One region of the Salinivibrio sp. PR919 genome, then DNA from elsewhere that is predicted to be linked to it. Evidence: predicted binding sites of a transcription regulator. Region 1 holds the regulator's gene; the other holds the start of a gene.

Region 1 (11,641 bases):
GTCGAAGTCGGATGATAACCGTAATAACGTGATTGGTTTGCTCGAAGATCCCAAAGCCATTGCCAAGAAAATCAAACGTGCGGTTACCGACTCGGAAGAACCTCCGCGTGTCCATTTTGATATCGAGCAAAAGCCGGGTGTCTCTAACTTGCTTGGTTTGCTGTCCGGGGCGACCGGTGAGTCAATTGCCGCACTAGAAAAAGCCTACGAAGGCAAAATGTATGGCCATCTGAAAAAAGATACGGCTGAAGCGGTGGTGGCGATGCTCGAGCCTCTCCAAGCGCGTTATCATGAGTACCGCGCTGACCGTGCACTGCTCGACAGTGTGATGCAAAAAGGTGCTGAGCATGCATCGGCACGCGCACAGCAAACCTTGCGTAAAGTGTATGACGCCGTGGGTTTTGTTCCACGCGTGTAGCACACGAATATGACGGTATAAAAAAGCAGCGGCCGATTCCGCTGCTTTTTTGATCAGACCGGAACCCAACTCTCACTTCTTATAAGTCCATCAATAGTAACTGTTTCTGATGCGAGCCAAATCACGCCATTCTGTGTATCCATCGTTAATAATGCGCGCGAAATTCGAGTAATCACTCAAACTACGTGAAGGAACAGGTATGAAAAAGCCACTGATGTGGTCGCCGCTAGCATTGATGATGGCGGGACTCGCCATGCCCGCGGCCGCCAAAGCCCCCCTCGAGCAAACCTACCAGTGCGGTATGACGCCCACCACGCCCATTTATGCGATCCAAGGTGACGGTGAGCGCAGCCCATTGGTCCCGGCGGGCAAATACAGCTCCGATAAAACCTATGCGGTACAAGGTGTGGTCACTGCGGTGACCCAAGGCCTTTATAAAGGGGTTTGGATTCAAGATCCTCAAGGGGATGGCAATCGCGCCACGTCCGATGGCTTGTTTGTGTACTTGCGGGACGCTGATGCTCTCAATTTGCAGCCCGGTGACACCTTATGTGCCAGTGGTAAGGTCAAAGAGTATTATGGTCATACGCAATTGGGTGTGACCGATAATCAAGTGGCTAAGGGCCCGTATTATGGCCCGTTGGCCCCGACTGCCATTCGTGTGGATCACGGTGAGTCGTTAAAGGATGCACTTGAGCGTTACGAAGGCATGTATGTGACCATGGACGCGGACAGTGAGCTGGTGATCACCCGTAATTTTGGCTTTGACTACGACGCGTTTCGCAACAATATGGTGTTAACGCACCGCACTCCTTTATTTAAACCCACGCAACTTTATCCAGCGTTAACCGACGAAGCGAAAGCGCTTGCGGCGAACAATGCGGCGAATCAGCTTTATATCGAAAGTGATCAAAAAGCCAAAGATGGACAAATTCCCTATTTCCCTGGACTCGACGCTGAGCAAGGCTATCTACGTATTGGCGATCGTATTGAGCATTTGTCTGGCGTGATGGGCTTTAGCTACGATCAGTACCGTTTAGTGGCGACCAACACCATTACCGCCGGTGACATTGTACACCTTCACGATCGTCAAGATGCACCCGCGACGGTACCGAATACCGACATTAAAGTCGCCAGCTTTAACGTACTCAACTATTTCACCAGTGCCAGCGCCATTGGTGGCCCTTTAAATGTCACCTGTAAAGATCGCGACCATGCGGACGCCAAGCGTGGTTGCAACCGAGGCGCTAAAACCGCCGCTGAGTTTGAGCTCCAACGTACCAAGATTGTCAATGCCCTCCGCGCGATGGATGCTGATATCGTTGGCTTGATGGAACTTGAAAATAATGGGTTTGAAGCTGGAAGCGCCATTGCCGATTTGGTGACCCACCTCAACGCAGAGTTTGCGGATCCTGCAGACCATTATCAGTTTGTTGAACCTAGCGATGCGGTGAAAAATCAGGGCGCGTTTTTTGGCTCTGATGCGATCATGGTCGGCATGATTTACCGCCCTGCAAAAGTCTCGTTAGCCGGTGACGCACAAGCGGTTGCTATGCCCGAGCAGCATATAAGTGGTGAAAACCCTGAGGGCGAAACGCGCGAGCTTAATAAGTATCAACGCGACAGCCTGCTGCAAGCGTTTAGCATTAATGGCGAGCCGTTACATATTGTGGTTAACCACTTTAAGTCGAAAGGATCAGGCTGTTATGAAGATTGGATCGCGGGTGAATTCGAGACGGATACCGCAGATTTACAAGGACATTGTAATGCTTTCCGTGTCTCCGCGGCAGTGACATTACGCGATCGTCTGCAGCAGCTGGATGGAGACGTATTGATCCTTGGCGATCTCAATGCGTACGCGAAAGAAGATCCGGTCCGTGTATTAACCGACTACCAACGTCAGCCGAATCAGCGCGATATCATGACAGCCGCAGGCACGGAAATTCGCGGTGTACCTATGCATCCGACCGCACAAGCGGTAGAGAAAGGCCTGGGCTATATCAATCTCGCCACGGCGCGATTGGGTGATAAAGCCTATTCCTACTCGTACTCGGGTGAATTGGGGAGTCTCGACCACGCCATCGCCAGCGCTAGCTTGGCGGAAAAAGTCGTCGGTGTGGAAGACTGGCACATCAACTCGGTCGAAAGCACCTTGTTTGAATACGGTCGTCGTTACACTGGGGATTTGGTGAAATCGACCAATCCGTTCTCTTCGTCAGATCATGACCCTGTGATTGTGTCTTTGGCGTATCCGGATCCGGTTGTGCCTGTATCGGTTACCATTAATAACCGCAGTATTTTGCCGATTATTCCGATGCTGAATGGACAAAAAAGTCCTGATCACGCTTGGATGAAATGGCGCTCACAACGCACCTTTGATACGCAAAGCCCATTGGTAAAAGGGCTGAAACTTGATAAAGATGATCGTATCGAGGTCACTGTGAAAGCGCTGGGTTTGATCCCCGTCTATTGTGGCAGTGCGCCGGCGAGTCAGCCCATGTCGGTCCGTTACACCGGCTTCCGTTGCCAACTACGTTAATTTAATCACTGCGGGCAGTGGCAACACCGCCCGCGGATGACGCTTGTCAGGCACTGTGTTAGCATCATTCCGGTTTTCAATCGGATGGCGCAGCACAGTGCTTCTTATCATCGATAATTACGACTCCTTTACCTACAACCTCTATCAGTACTTTTGCCAATTGGGCGTGGACGTGTGTGTTAAACGCAATGACGAGTTGGCTATCGCAGACATTGAGGCGATGGAGCCCTCCCATTTAGTGATCTCTCCTGGTCCTTGTACGCCGAATGAGGCGGGGATTTCTCTCGAGGTCATTCGCCATTTTGCCGGACAGATACCGATTTTAGGCGTGTGTCTTGGCCATCAGTCCATTGCACAGGTCTTTGGTGCGTCGGTGATCCGCGCCAATGCGGTGATGCACGGTAAGACGTCGTTGGTCGAACATGATCATCAAGGGGTATTTAACCGCTTACCCAGTCCGTTTATCGTCACACGGTATCACTCGTTGGTGGTTGACCCGCAAACCCTGCCTGATTGTTTGACCGTGACAGCGACCACCACTGAGCCCGATGGTCGCCAAATCATTATGGGATTGAAGCACCGAACCCTGCCAATTGAGGGGGTACAATTCCATCCGGAGAGCATTTTGACTGAACACGGCCATGACTTACTGGCGAATTTCTTACAGCAATAGTTACAAAAAATAGCGATCTTTATCACTATTTTCACATTTCGTTTTTTCTGACGTGATTATCAGTGGCTGCAACCTTATGCAGCCATCACCGTCATCCCGCACCACTCATGCCTTACAGGCATCTCAGCCTTGCTGATTAGGCGCTTCTTTCGCCTCACACTTTGTGCATAACTATATCTCTAATTTGCATGGTATTTGTTATTCTGCTGAAAAGAAAAAATAATCTGCTATTGCCGCGGTTAAAAGAATGTAAATACTATGCGTCATGGAAAAAACACAGAAGGATTGAGTGATGACGATGGACAAAAAAGTAGAACGTAAACTCTTTGATGAAGTGATGGTACCTTGCTACAACCCGATGCCCATGATCCCAGATCACGGCAAAGGCTCCCGCATTTGGGACCAAGAAGGGCAAGAGTACGTCGACTTTGCGGGTGGGATTGCGGTGAGCTGTTTGGGCCATTGTCATCCCGTCATGGTGGATGCGTTGACTGAGCAAGCTCAAAAGCTTTGGCACTTAAGCAACGTCATGACGAATGCACCTGCATTGCGTCTTGCAAAGCGCCTCACTGAGTTGTCATTTGCGGATCGTGTTTTCTACGCAAACTCTGGCGCCGAAGCGAACGAAGCAGCGCTAAAGTTGGCGCGCCGCTGGGCAAAAGAAGAACACGGCGAGCACAAAAGCGAAATCATTGCGTTTAGCAAAGGTTTCCATGGTCGCACCTTCTTCACGGTCACCGTGGGCGGTCAACCTGCTTATTCTGACGGTTTTGGTCCTAAGCCGGGTGATATTACCCACCTGCCATACAATGACTTAGCAGCGCTGGCTGATCATATCTCCGATCGCACTTGTGCGGTGATGATGGAGCCACTGCAAGGTGAAGGCGGCATTATTCCTCCAGAGCCGGGTTTCTTGGAAGGTGTACGTGAGCTGTGTGACAAACACAATGCCTTGCTGATCTTCGATGAAGTGCAAACCGGTAATGGCCGTACGGGCACCTTCTATGCGTATCAACAATCGGGCGTCGCTCCCGATATCTTAGCCACCGCTAAGTCACTGGGTGGGGGGATCCCGATTGGTGCCATGTTGACCACCGAAGCCCTAGCGGCACACATGAAACCGGGGACGCATGGCTCAACCTATGGCGGTAACCCCTTGGCATGTGCGGTCGCAGAAGCGGTGGTGGACGAAGTGACCAAACCCGAGGTTCTTGACGGTGTTATTGAGCGCGAACAGTGGTTCCGCGATGGTCTAGAAGCGATCAACGATAAATACGGCATCTTCAGTGAAGTGCGCGGTAAAGGTTTGTTGCTTGGCGCGGCACTCAACAAGGAGTGGGAAGGGCGTGCGCGAGACATCTTAGTGGCGGCCGGTGAGGAAGGCTTGCTGGTGCTGGTCGCGGGCCCGAATGTGGTGCGTTTCACCCCATCATTGGTGATTACCAAAGCGGATATTGAAGAAGGTATGGCGCGCCTTGATCGTGCTATTGCGAAGGTCGTTGCTGCATAAGGCGGCCTTTACACTCGGAGGGATTTGAGATGTTAGTTATTCGGCCTATCCGTGCGTCAGATTTTGATGCACTGATGTTGTGTGCGGAAGAGTCCGGTCATGGATTTACCTCATTGCCGGTTGATGCCGATTTGCTACAAGGACGTATCAACAATTCGCTAGAAAGCTTTGCCAAGCACGTCACTAGCCCTGGCATGGAAGGCTACCTGATGGTGGCCGAAGATACCGAAACAGGTGAGGTTGCGGGCACCACGGGGATCGAGGCGGCAATCGGCCTCGATAGCCCCTTTTATAGTTATCACTTAACTAAAGTGGTGCACTCATCGCGCAAGCTCAATGTCCATAACATTGTTGAAGTGCTGACGTTTGGTAACAACTACACCGGAGCGACGGAAATTTGCACCCTGTTTTTGCGTCCTGAGTTTCGAGGTGGCCTCAACGGTAAACTGCTTTCCAAGTGTCGCTTCTTGATGCTCGCTGAGTTTCCTGAGCGCTTTGCGGATGTGATTTTTGCCGAAATGCGTGGCGTGTCTGATGATGATGGCAATTCGCCGTTCTGGCAGTGGCTTAAGGACAACTTCTTTTCGATTGACTTTACTTTGGCCGATTACCTAACCGGTATCGGTGCGAAAGGGTTTATTGCCGACTTAATGCCTAAGTTGCCGATTTACGTCAGTCTGTTGAGTGAAGAAGCGCGTGCTGTGATTGGACAAGTGCACCCGAAAACACGGCCAGCACTGCGTCTGTTGGAGAAAGAAGGCTTTTCATGCCGAGGATATGTGGACATCTTTGATGCCGGTCCAACGGTCGAGTGTTTGCGCCACAATATCGAATCGGTCCGCCATTCATTTAATGCGACGGCTAGCGTGCGTGAGCATAGCAGTGCTCAGCACTACTTAATTTCGAATACCGATTTTGCGGGCTTCCGCGCGACTGCGGCGAAAGCGGCACTTGATCCGGAAACCAATCACGTTGTGATTGCGCCAGAGGTTGCCGAAGCGCTGCAAGTTAAAGACGGCGATCGACTCCGTTTGATCGCGATGGAGGAGTAAGGATGACACATCAAACCGCAGGCCATTTGATCAATGGTGAATGGACGCCGGGTGAAGGCGACGTCATGACTTCGCTAAACCCTTTTGATAGCCGTTGTATTTGGCAAGGCAATGAAGCCACGAAACCGCAGGTTGAACAAGCGGTAAGCGCGGCACGACAAGCCTTTCTTACTTGGCGGAATACCGATTTTGCCGAGCGCCAAGCCTTGGTAGAACGCTTCGCTGAAATTGTGAAAGCCAATACCGACGATCTGGCGCGTACCATCGCTGAAGAAACCGGTAAGCCATTTTGGGAAACCAAAACCGAAGTGGGCGCCATGGTGGGTAAAATTGCCATTTCGCTGCGCGCTTACCATGAACGTACAGGATCGCGGGAAAAAGACGTCAATGGTACGCAAGCTGTACTGCGGCATCGTCCCCTTGGTGTGATGGCAGTGTTTGGGCCGTATAATTTCCCCGGTCACTTGCCTAATGGCCATATTGTCCCGGCACTATTGGCCGGAAACAGTGTGGTTTTCAAGCCATCCGAACTGACGCCTAAAGTGGCTGAACAAACCCTTGGCTACTGGTTAGAAGCCGGTCTACCTGCTGGGCTGATTAACTTGGTGCAAGGGGGTCGTGATACCGGCGAAGCGCTAGCACAAGCGCGAGGTATTGATGGCCTTCTATTTACCGGGAGTGCCAACACCGGACACATCCTCCATCGCCAGTTTGCCGGCCAACCGGACAAAATGCTGGCATTGGAAATGGGGGGCAATAACCCACTGGTTATCAGTGATAAACATAGTGGTGTGGATGCCACGGTTTATACCATTATTCAATCGGCTTACCTCAGTGCCGGTCAGCGTTGTACGTGTGCACGTCGTTTGCTTCTTCCTAAAGGGGAGGTGGGTGACAAGATCTTGGCGCGCTTGGCAGCGTGGACTAAAACGATCCGTGTGGGCGGCCAATTCGATGATCCGGCGCCCTTTATGGGCGCACAGATCTCTGTGGCGGCAGCCGAAGGGATCTTAGCCACTCAGCAAAAACTGATCGATCTCGGTGGCAAGCCAGTCGTCGCTTGTGAACATCGCCATGATGCCGTGATCTCGCCGGGGATCATTGATGTTAGCGGGATCGCCGAGTTACCCGATGAAGAATACTTCGGTCCTTTATTGCAGGTGCAGCGTTACACCGATATGGCCGATGCATTGACGAAAGCGAATGATACCCGCTACGGCTTATCGGCAGGCCTTATCAGTGACGACGATGGTGAATGGCAATACTTCCTTGACCATATTCGCGCCGGTATTGTAAACCGTAACCGTCAATTGACCGGTGCCAGTGGGGATGCACCATTTGGTGGTCCGGGCGCGTCGGGTAACCTGCGTCCAAGTGCTTATTATGCCGCCGATTATTGTGCCTACCCTATGGCATCGATGGAAGGCGAGCAGGTCACCTTGCCCGAGAGCTTTGCGCCGGGGATCACGCCTCTTGATTAAGGAGAACAACATGGATAGTTGCCAAGCGTTATTTGACAGACTGTGGCAAGACTACACCCAGCGTCTTTGCCCTTCTGCGCAGAAAGTGCATGGGTTGCTCGAAGAAGGCCAACCCCTGATCAATGATCACATTGCACTGCGCACCTTTGCACTGCCTAATGTAGGGCTGGACAAGCTTGCCCGTCCTTTTATTGCGTTGGGCTATGAACCGAAAGGTGAGTACACCTTTGAAGCGAAGAAGCTCAACGCACGTCACTACGAGCATCCCGACCCTTTGATGCCGAAAGTGTTTATTAGTGAATTGATGGTGGGCCAATGCTCGACAACATTGCAATCCATCGTGCGCGACTTAGTGGCGAATGTAGACGATGATGCGCTGAAAGGGAGCGATTTTCTTCATCAAGGACGTTTGTGGGAGTTGGATTGGCAAACCTACAAGACGTTAGCGGATGAAAGTGAATATGCAGCTTGGGTGGCAGCGCATGGCTATGGGGCGAACCACTTTACCGTCAGCGTGAATCAGCTGAACAACCATGATAGCTGTCAAGCGGTTAACGATACCTTGCGCCAAAATGGTTTTACCATTAACGAATCTGGCGGGGAGGTCAAAGGGGATGCATCAGTCTTTTTGGAGCAATCCTCGACGATGGCTGATCGCGTGCCGGTGCAATTTAGCGATGCACGCCATGATATTCCGGGGGGGTTCTACGAGTTTGCGAAACGGTATCCGCTTCCGGACGGTGAACTTTATCAAGGTTTTGTCGCCGCCTCGGCTGATAAAATCTTTGAAAGTACGCATCAATAGTGGCGAGAGAAGAAAAGGAGAGCGATGCTCTCCTTTTTTGGGTGGCTGTGTTTAGCGACTTTCAATATCGAGCCAGAATTTATCGTCAATCGCCTGAGTTTCATTACTCAGATGTGGGTTGTCGACGCGAATAAAGGTGCGCTCACCAATATTGGCTTTCTCAAAGGTCTCTTTTACCAGAGGCGCATTCTCAAAAAATTCGATGAAGGATCCGTCTTGATAGGCGGCCGCAAAGGCATCATTGAGCATGGTCGCCACCTCTGGGTTTTGGGGCGATACAAACAAGAACATCGGGAAGCGATAGATCAGCATTAAGTGCGGATCGACCAACAGATTTGCATATTGAGGTCGCTCTGCCAGTTCGCTAAAAGGTTCGATAAGCGCACGCGGGAAGAGGTCTGCCCGTCCGGTATCGACGGCTTTAAAGATATTCTCAAAGCTTGAAATTTCTCGAACCCGAAATCCCGCTGACTGCAAGACCTTCACATCGGCCCAGCCTTGCCCTTGGATCATGGTCAGATTATTGAGCCCTGCTTGGTCACTGATTTGTGCAAGCTTGGGTTCGGTGGCTTGATTAGTAATGAACAAGCGATGGCCTAAGAGACCCCGAAAAACTGGATAACGGATGGGAAGTAACTCTGACTCAAGGGTACGGTCGGCCCCGAGCCAATCTACCGTCAGTCGTCCTTGTTTCAGCATTTCTACTTTACGAGACTGAGAGCCAATTTGGCCTTGAAAGGCCTGTAACGTGACAGACTCACCCGATTTTTCCGCTAAAAACTCAATCAAGTCGATAGCGTATAAATCGAGGGCAGAGCCAGCCCGTGGTTCTGGGTGGACAATGGTGATATTCGCCGCAGCAGTTGAAGAAACCGCCGCGAGTAGCAATGCAGCAAGGGTGTGACGTAAGCTTCTCATAAACGACATCCTGTTAATCAGTTGTTAGATGGGTCGTTTTTGAAGTGTAGAACTTAGGTAATGAGTTTCCAGTCAATAAAAATAAAAAACCGACGCAAAAGCGCCGGTTTTATCGCAACACGCGAGGATTAGCGTGTGCCGTAAACCACAATGGTTTTACCGTGAGCTGAGATAAGATTCTGCTCTTCCAGCATTTTAAGGATACGCCCAACCGTCTCACGCGAACAGCCAACAATTTGACCGATTTCCTGACGCGTGATCTTGATTTGCATGCCGTCAGGGTGAGTCATGGCGTCAGGTTGCTTCGCCAAGTTCAGTAGGGTTTGTGCAATGCGGCCGGTCACGTCCAGGAAGGCAAGGTCTCCCACTTTCTGGCTGGTCACTTGCAGGCGACGCGCCATCTGAGAGGAGAGACGCATCAAAATGTCTGGGTTAACTTGGATCAGCTGGCGGAATTTCTTGAATGAAATTTCTGCCACTTCGCAAGGTGATTTCGCACGTACCCATGCGGTGCGCTCTTGGTCCTCTTCGAACAGACCAAGTTCGCCGATGAAGTCACCTTGGTTAAGGTAAGACAGGATCATCTCCTTGCCTTCTTCATCTTTGATTAGTACGGCCACAGAACCTTTCACGATGTAGTACAAGGTCTCCGCCTTTTCCCCTGCATGGATCAGAGTACTTTTGGACGGGTACTTGTGAATATGACAATGTGAAAGGAACCACTCGAGTGTAGGGTCTGTTTGAGGTTTTCCTGGAACCATATAACTTATTTCCTCTGCATGTGTTGCCCGGCAACGACGTCCTGTCTTTGTCTGAATGGAAACCCATCAGTCCAATGCACAGAATACGAGGTCTTGGCGCAGGCTACAAGCTCACTGTATGTTAACAAGAGTGTATCTTTTTTCTATCTGGATTTCTTGATTTTGATCTAAGCCAACCGCCTAAAAATTCGGCAAAAATGTGGCTAAGATCACGACCTGAGAAGTAATACACGTTAAGTGCGCTACGGCGCTTAACCTATCTTGCCTTTCTCAATCAACTGTTGGATCAAGGGGCGAATAATCAGCTCCATCGCAAATCCCATTTTACCGCCGGGCACGACCAGCGTGTTGTGCCGAGACATAAAGGCGCCACTGATCATTTGCAGTAAATAAGGAAAATCGACGTTCTTCATGCCACGAAAGCGGATCACGACAAAACTTTCGTCGAGTGACGGGATCCCTTTTGCATTCAGCGGGTTAGATGTATCTACGGTTGGGACGCGTTGGAAGTTAATATGCGTGCGAGAAAACTGCGGCGTAATATAGTGCAAGTAATCGTCCATGGAACGCACAATGGAGTCCGTAACGGCCTCGCGGGAATGGCCGCGGTCGCGCGTATCGCGGACAAACTTTTGAATCCACTCCAAGTTAACGATAGGCACCATGCCGATCAGTAAATCAACATGTTGGGCGACATTGACGTCACCATCCACCACTCCGCCATGCAAGCCTTCATAAAATAATACGTCGGTATTTTCAGGCAGATCTTGCCAGGGAGTGAAGGTGCCCGGCATTTGATTATAAGGCACGGCTTCATCAAAGGTGTGTAGATAACGACGATACTTGCCGGTGCCTTGTTCGCCATATTCTTTAAAAAATTGCTCAAGGCGTGGGAAGTCGTTGGCCGTGGGGCCAAAGTAGCTAATATGACGACCTTGTTCACGTGCTTTACGGATCTCAACATCCATCTCTGGCCGCGTGAAGCGGTGAAAGCTATCGCCCTCTAACCAAGAGGCTTTGATGTTCATCATATTGAACATCTTGCGAAACGCTTCGGAGGTCGTGGTTGTGCCTGCGCCAGATGAACCGGTCACAGCGATGATTGGGTGTTTAGCCGACATGACGAGCCCTGTCATTGATCAGTCTGAATTTACACCGCAGCCCACAATGGGAGGCGGTGTTACGGTCTGAGATCGCGCTGACGACGAATATCCACTGTCTCATGCAGCTCAGAGTATACAATCACGGCATCGCCGGATTTTAATTGTTCGCGCACTTGTTCAACTTTCTCAGCAAAGCTGACTTCCTGCTCACCGTAATCTGTCCCTTCCCGCAACACAAAGTGCTCAATTAAATTGGTCAAGGTTTCGGCTGGCACAGATTGCCATGGAACCATCATACTACATCACCTTTTGCTGACACCTAGATGGCACGGACGCCATCTCCGTGCTTAGGTTGTGAATTAGCTCCCATTTTACCGAATT
Region 2 (4,115 bases), on a different contig from region 1:
TCCGTGATCGCTCGTGAACCGACAATTTCAAGCGCTTCAGCTTGTGCTTCCGCGACCGCGATAATCGCTTTCGCTTCCCCTTCCGCTTTCAAGATCTGCTCAGACTTTTCCGCTTCTGCAGCAAGTACCCGTGCTTGTTTTTGCCCTTCTGCAACGTTGATATCCGACTGACGTGCCCCTTCTGACTCAAGGATCACCGCACGTTTTTCACGTTCGGCTTTCATTTGACGCTCCATCGCATCCAATACGGAACGCGGCGGATCAATATCTTTAATTTCATAGCGAAGGACTTGTACGCCCCAAGGCTGAGCGGCTTCGTTAATCGCCGAGACGATTGCCGTATTAAGGCTTTCACGCTCTTCGAAGGTCTTATCTAGTTCCATCTTACCCACTTCACTACGCATTGTGGTTTGCGCCAGTTGGGTCACGGAGTAGATATAGTCATCGACACCGTAGCAAGCTTTGTAAGGATCCAGCACTTTGATATAAAGCACGCCATCTACGACTAGAGAGATGTTGTCTCGGGTAATGGCCGACTGACTCGGCACATCGAACGCTTGCTCTTTTAGCGTACGTTCATAGGCTAGACGGTCGATAAAAGGCACAATAAAGTTCAAACCCGCTTCCATCGTTTTGTAATATTTACCAAAACGCTCAATCACATAGGCGGTGTTTTGCGGAACAAACTTTACCGAGCCACGCAAGAAAACAATCACTAGGATTGCGAGTACAATCCAAACGCTAAACGCGCTAGTAAGAGAGACCATTTCGTTCATTGGAGTTCCTATCAGTAGAGGATCGACAAACAGCAACACGCTGCTACTCGTAGAAAGCATTAAGAGTACGTCAATGTCGATGAAAAAAGACAGCGCCCGATAGCATCTTTGACATCCGTCCCAATACAGGACGCGATTTTCGCCATTGATTTGCTTAATTCTGACAAAAATCTCGGCGCTTGATCTCACTTTCAATCATTCACTCAAAATAAACCGGATATAAAGTGCGAAAAGAGATTTACCTCACATTCTTTTGCGTGTATTCTCGCTAATGTTCAACCGTGTTGGTTGACGTTACTGAAAGCTGAAAGGCGACTATCGTCACAGCCAACAGTAAACTGACGCGCAAATTACGCGTAGTCCTCTTGGAGCTGTTAAGCGGCTTCGCTAATCGGAAATTTATGCAGCAATTGAATATAGAAACATCGAAACACCCTACCGTTTGGCTGGAAAGTTAGTTGTCCTGAAGATATTCGCTACATTTGCCCATAGAACGATTAATGGCACTCGCGTCACTGCTACACCTAGTTAATATATTCAGGAGACATCATGTCTAAAGCTAATGGTACCGTTAAGTGGTTTAACGAAGAAAAAGGTTTCGGTTTTATCCAGCAAGAGAACGGTCCAGACGTATTCGTTCACTTCCGCGCCATCGTTGGTGAAGGCTTCCGCACTCTAGCAGAAGGCCAACAGGTTGAGTTCGATATCGAGCAAGGTCAAAAAGGCCCACAGGCAGCGAACGTAACTCGCCTGTAAGCTAAACCAGATTTAAGAAGAAAAGGCGCCTTTTAGGCGCCTTTTTTTGTATGCGTAATCTCTCACTCCCCGCAAAAACGTATAAAAAATTCTACAAATCACTCAGCAGCAAAACTCGCCATTTACTATGCTTTTAAAACAGTTAGCGCTTTGGCAGGAGGGAGTATGCTATCTCGGTGTTTAGTGGTAGATGATCATGAGATGATTCGAGATACCATAAGTTTGATGGCACAAGCGCTAGGGATCAAATCCGTTATCACGGCGGCCGATGGTGCTGAAGCTATATCAAGGGCCTTTCACGAACAACCTAGCTTAATTATCACTGACCTACAGATGGAGCCTATCGATGGCTTGGAGATGCTTAGGCTTATCCGTAGTGGTCGCTACCACCTACAGCACGATGTCCCGATCATCATTCTCACCGCAAATGCCTCCCAATCAGTGATAAGCGAATGCATCCGCTATGATGTTGACGCATTCATGGTCAAGCCAGTTAGAAAACAAGACCTCGAAAATCGCGTTCAACAGCTAGCCAAAGATACCAAATCCAAAAAGCCACCAAAATACTACTTTGAGATGTATCAGGCCGATCCAGCTAAATCGACCGATTTTGAGCACAATGGGGCCATTGTCTTCACTGAAGAAGAGCAGGAGAAAATCGAAAACATTTCGGACACAAGCCCGACAATTGATACAACAGCACCCCCTGTTACGCCTGAACAAGCGACAGCAAAGAGCAAAGACAGAAAGTTTATTCGTTGGCAGGACAAATACTCTGTGGGGCACTCAGAACTCGATGCCAGCAACAAGCAATTACTGGCTATCATCAATGACACCTATGAGGCTATCGCGTACCATCATGCCGATGGTGAAAAAGGAGATTTTGATGATCTCGCCCAGCGGTTTCGAGACTACATTGTGTCCCACTTCCAGCTAGAAGAAGACATTCTTCACGATCTCGCCTACCCCAAATACAAACAACATGCAGCCATCCATGAACGTTTATCACGGCAAGCACATTATGTGTTACTGCAATGCCAGGCGGATCCTGAACTGTACCCTTCAGTCTTTTTCAAGTTTTTGCGTTACTGGTGGGTACACCACGTCGTCAAAGAAGACAGACAATATCGCGAATTCCTTAGCCAGTCGCCTCAATCCGCCTAGTCACCCTATTAGATTCACAAGCAGCAAAGGTGACTAGGCTTTTTGTCTATTAAAATCTATTTTGTGTCTATTTTTAATAGCCAACCCTTTCACCTCACTCAACTCCAACTGAGACGAAGTCCAAGCCGCTCCTCCCATCTTTGTGGCATGAGTCACACCAGATTGAGAATCGTCAATACATTTAGGCCAGTAAATGTTACGCATCAAAGCATTGTGATTAATAAAAAATTTAACATTAAAAAATCTCATAAATATCATATATTTAAACTGTAGTGACAAACCGATTAGCGCAACCCGGGGTTGATAAACAAAATCCATCGCCTATTATGTATAACGAATTCGTTAGAGCACAAAACAATTATGTGGCGATCAAAAACGACAGATACGGCAGTTCTTGAAAACGAAGTCCTTGACCGTAAACAGATAAAACCGAGCACGCGGTTTGTGTTTCGTAAGCCATCAATTCGTGATGGTGGCGACATCTATCGATTAATCACTCAGTGCCCTCCGTTGGATGTGAACTCCGCCTACTGCAACTTCTTACAGGCAACGCACTTCAAAGAGACCTGTGTTGTGGCAGAGCGTGACGGCGACATTCACGGCTTCGTCTCTGGCTACATTCGTCCAGAGCAACCAGACACATTTTTTGTGTGGCAGGTAGCCGTATCGCCCAAAGCACGTGGAGAAGGGCTTGCCCTATCAATGGTCGAAGCGTTACTAGCGCGCAAAGTGTCACAAGACATCCGATTCATTGAAACCACAATCACTGAAGACAACGCTGGTTCTTGGGCGCTGTTCAAAAAGGTAGACCGCCTCTACGGTACAGGTGGTCAGCGCTCAGTGTTCCTTGATGAACAAGAGCACTTTAACGGTGAACATGACACCGAATACCTTTTCCGAATTCCACTCAAAAAATAACAGGATGAGTTATGGATATCTTTAAATCGCAGGAGTCAAATGTTCAATGTTACGCTAACAACTTCCCCGTCGTGTTTGAAAGCGCGAAGGGCTGTTGGATCACGGGCGTTGACGGCAAGCGCTACCTCGATTTTCTTGCTGGCGCCGGTTCGCTTAACTATGGACACAACAACCCGACGCTAAAAAAAGCGCTGATTGAGTACATCGAGAAAGATGGCATTACCCACGGCTTGGATATGCACACCGGTGCAAAAGCACGCTTTCTCGAGGTATTTAAAGAGCACATCTTGGCACCACGTAACTTGGACTACAAACTCCAGTTCACCGGTCCAACCGGTACAAACGCTGTTGAAGCGGCGATGAAGCTGGCACGAAAAGTGACAGGTCGTCCGAACATCGTTTCATTTACGAACGGCTTCCACGGCTGTACCTATGGCGCACTCGCTGTGACCGGTAATCATCACCATCGCGGTGGTGGCGGTATGCCAGTGAATAACGCGG

Evidence for each region. Region 1 encodes CRP, which controls carbon source genes, mostly activating them, when cyclic AMP is high. Its sites were predicted from a motif close to TGTGANNNNNNTCACA; they were not measured.
Region 2: the regulator CRP is predicted to act here: its motif matches at 2,838-2,853, upstream of ectA (diaminobutyrate acetyltransferase).

The regions. Positions count from the first base shown of each region.
Region 1 covers NZ_MUFL01000021.1:14,335-25,975, reverse strand. The annotation lists gene trpS (tryptophan--tRNA ligase) at 1-418, shown strand, start outside; gene BZG83_RS06000 (ExeM/NucH family extracellular endonuclease) at 618-2,957, shown strand; gene BZG83_RS05995 (anthranilate synthase component II) at 3,055-3,630, shown strand; gene BZG83_RS05990 (aspartate aminotransferase family protein) at 3,923-5,140, shown strand; gene astA (arginine N-succinyltransferase) at 5,170-6,192, shown strand; gene astD (succinylglutamate-semialdehyde dehydrogenase) at 6,195-7,673, shown strand; gene BZG83_RS05975 (DUF1338 domain-containing protein) at 7,684-8,478, shown strand; gene BZG83_RS05970 (hypothetical protein) at 8,530-9,396, opposite strand; gene crp (cAMP-activated global transcriptional regulator CRP) at 9,525-10,157, opposite strand; gene BZG83_RS05960 (phosphoribulokinase) at 10,409-11,278, opposite strand; gene BZG83_RS05955 (YheU family protein) at 11,338-11,556, opposite strand.
Region 2 covers NZ_MUFL01000118.1:2,420-6,534, reverse strand. The annotation lists gene BZG83_RS15425 (slipin family protein) at 1-776, opposite strand, end outside; gene cspE (transcription antiterminator/RNA stability regulator CspE) at 1,326-1,532, shown strand; gene BZG83_RS15415 (bacteriohemerythrin) at 1,698-2,696, shown strand; gene ectA (diaminobutyrate acetyltransferase) at 3,057-3,614, shown strand; gene ectB (diaminobutyrate--2-oxoglutarate transaminase) at 3,626-4,115, shown strand, end outside.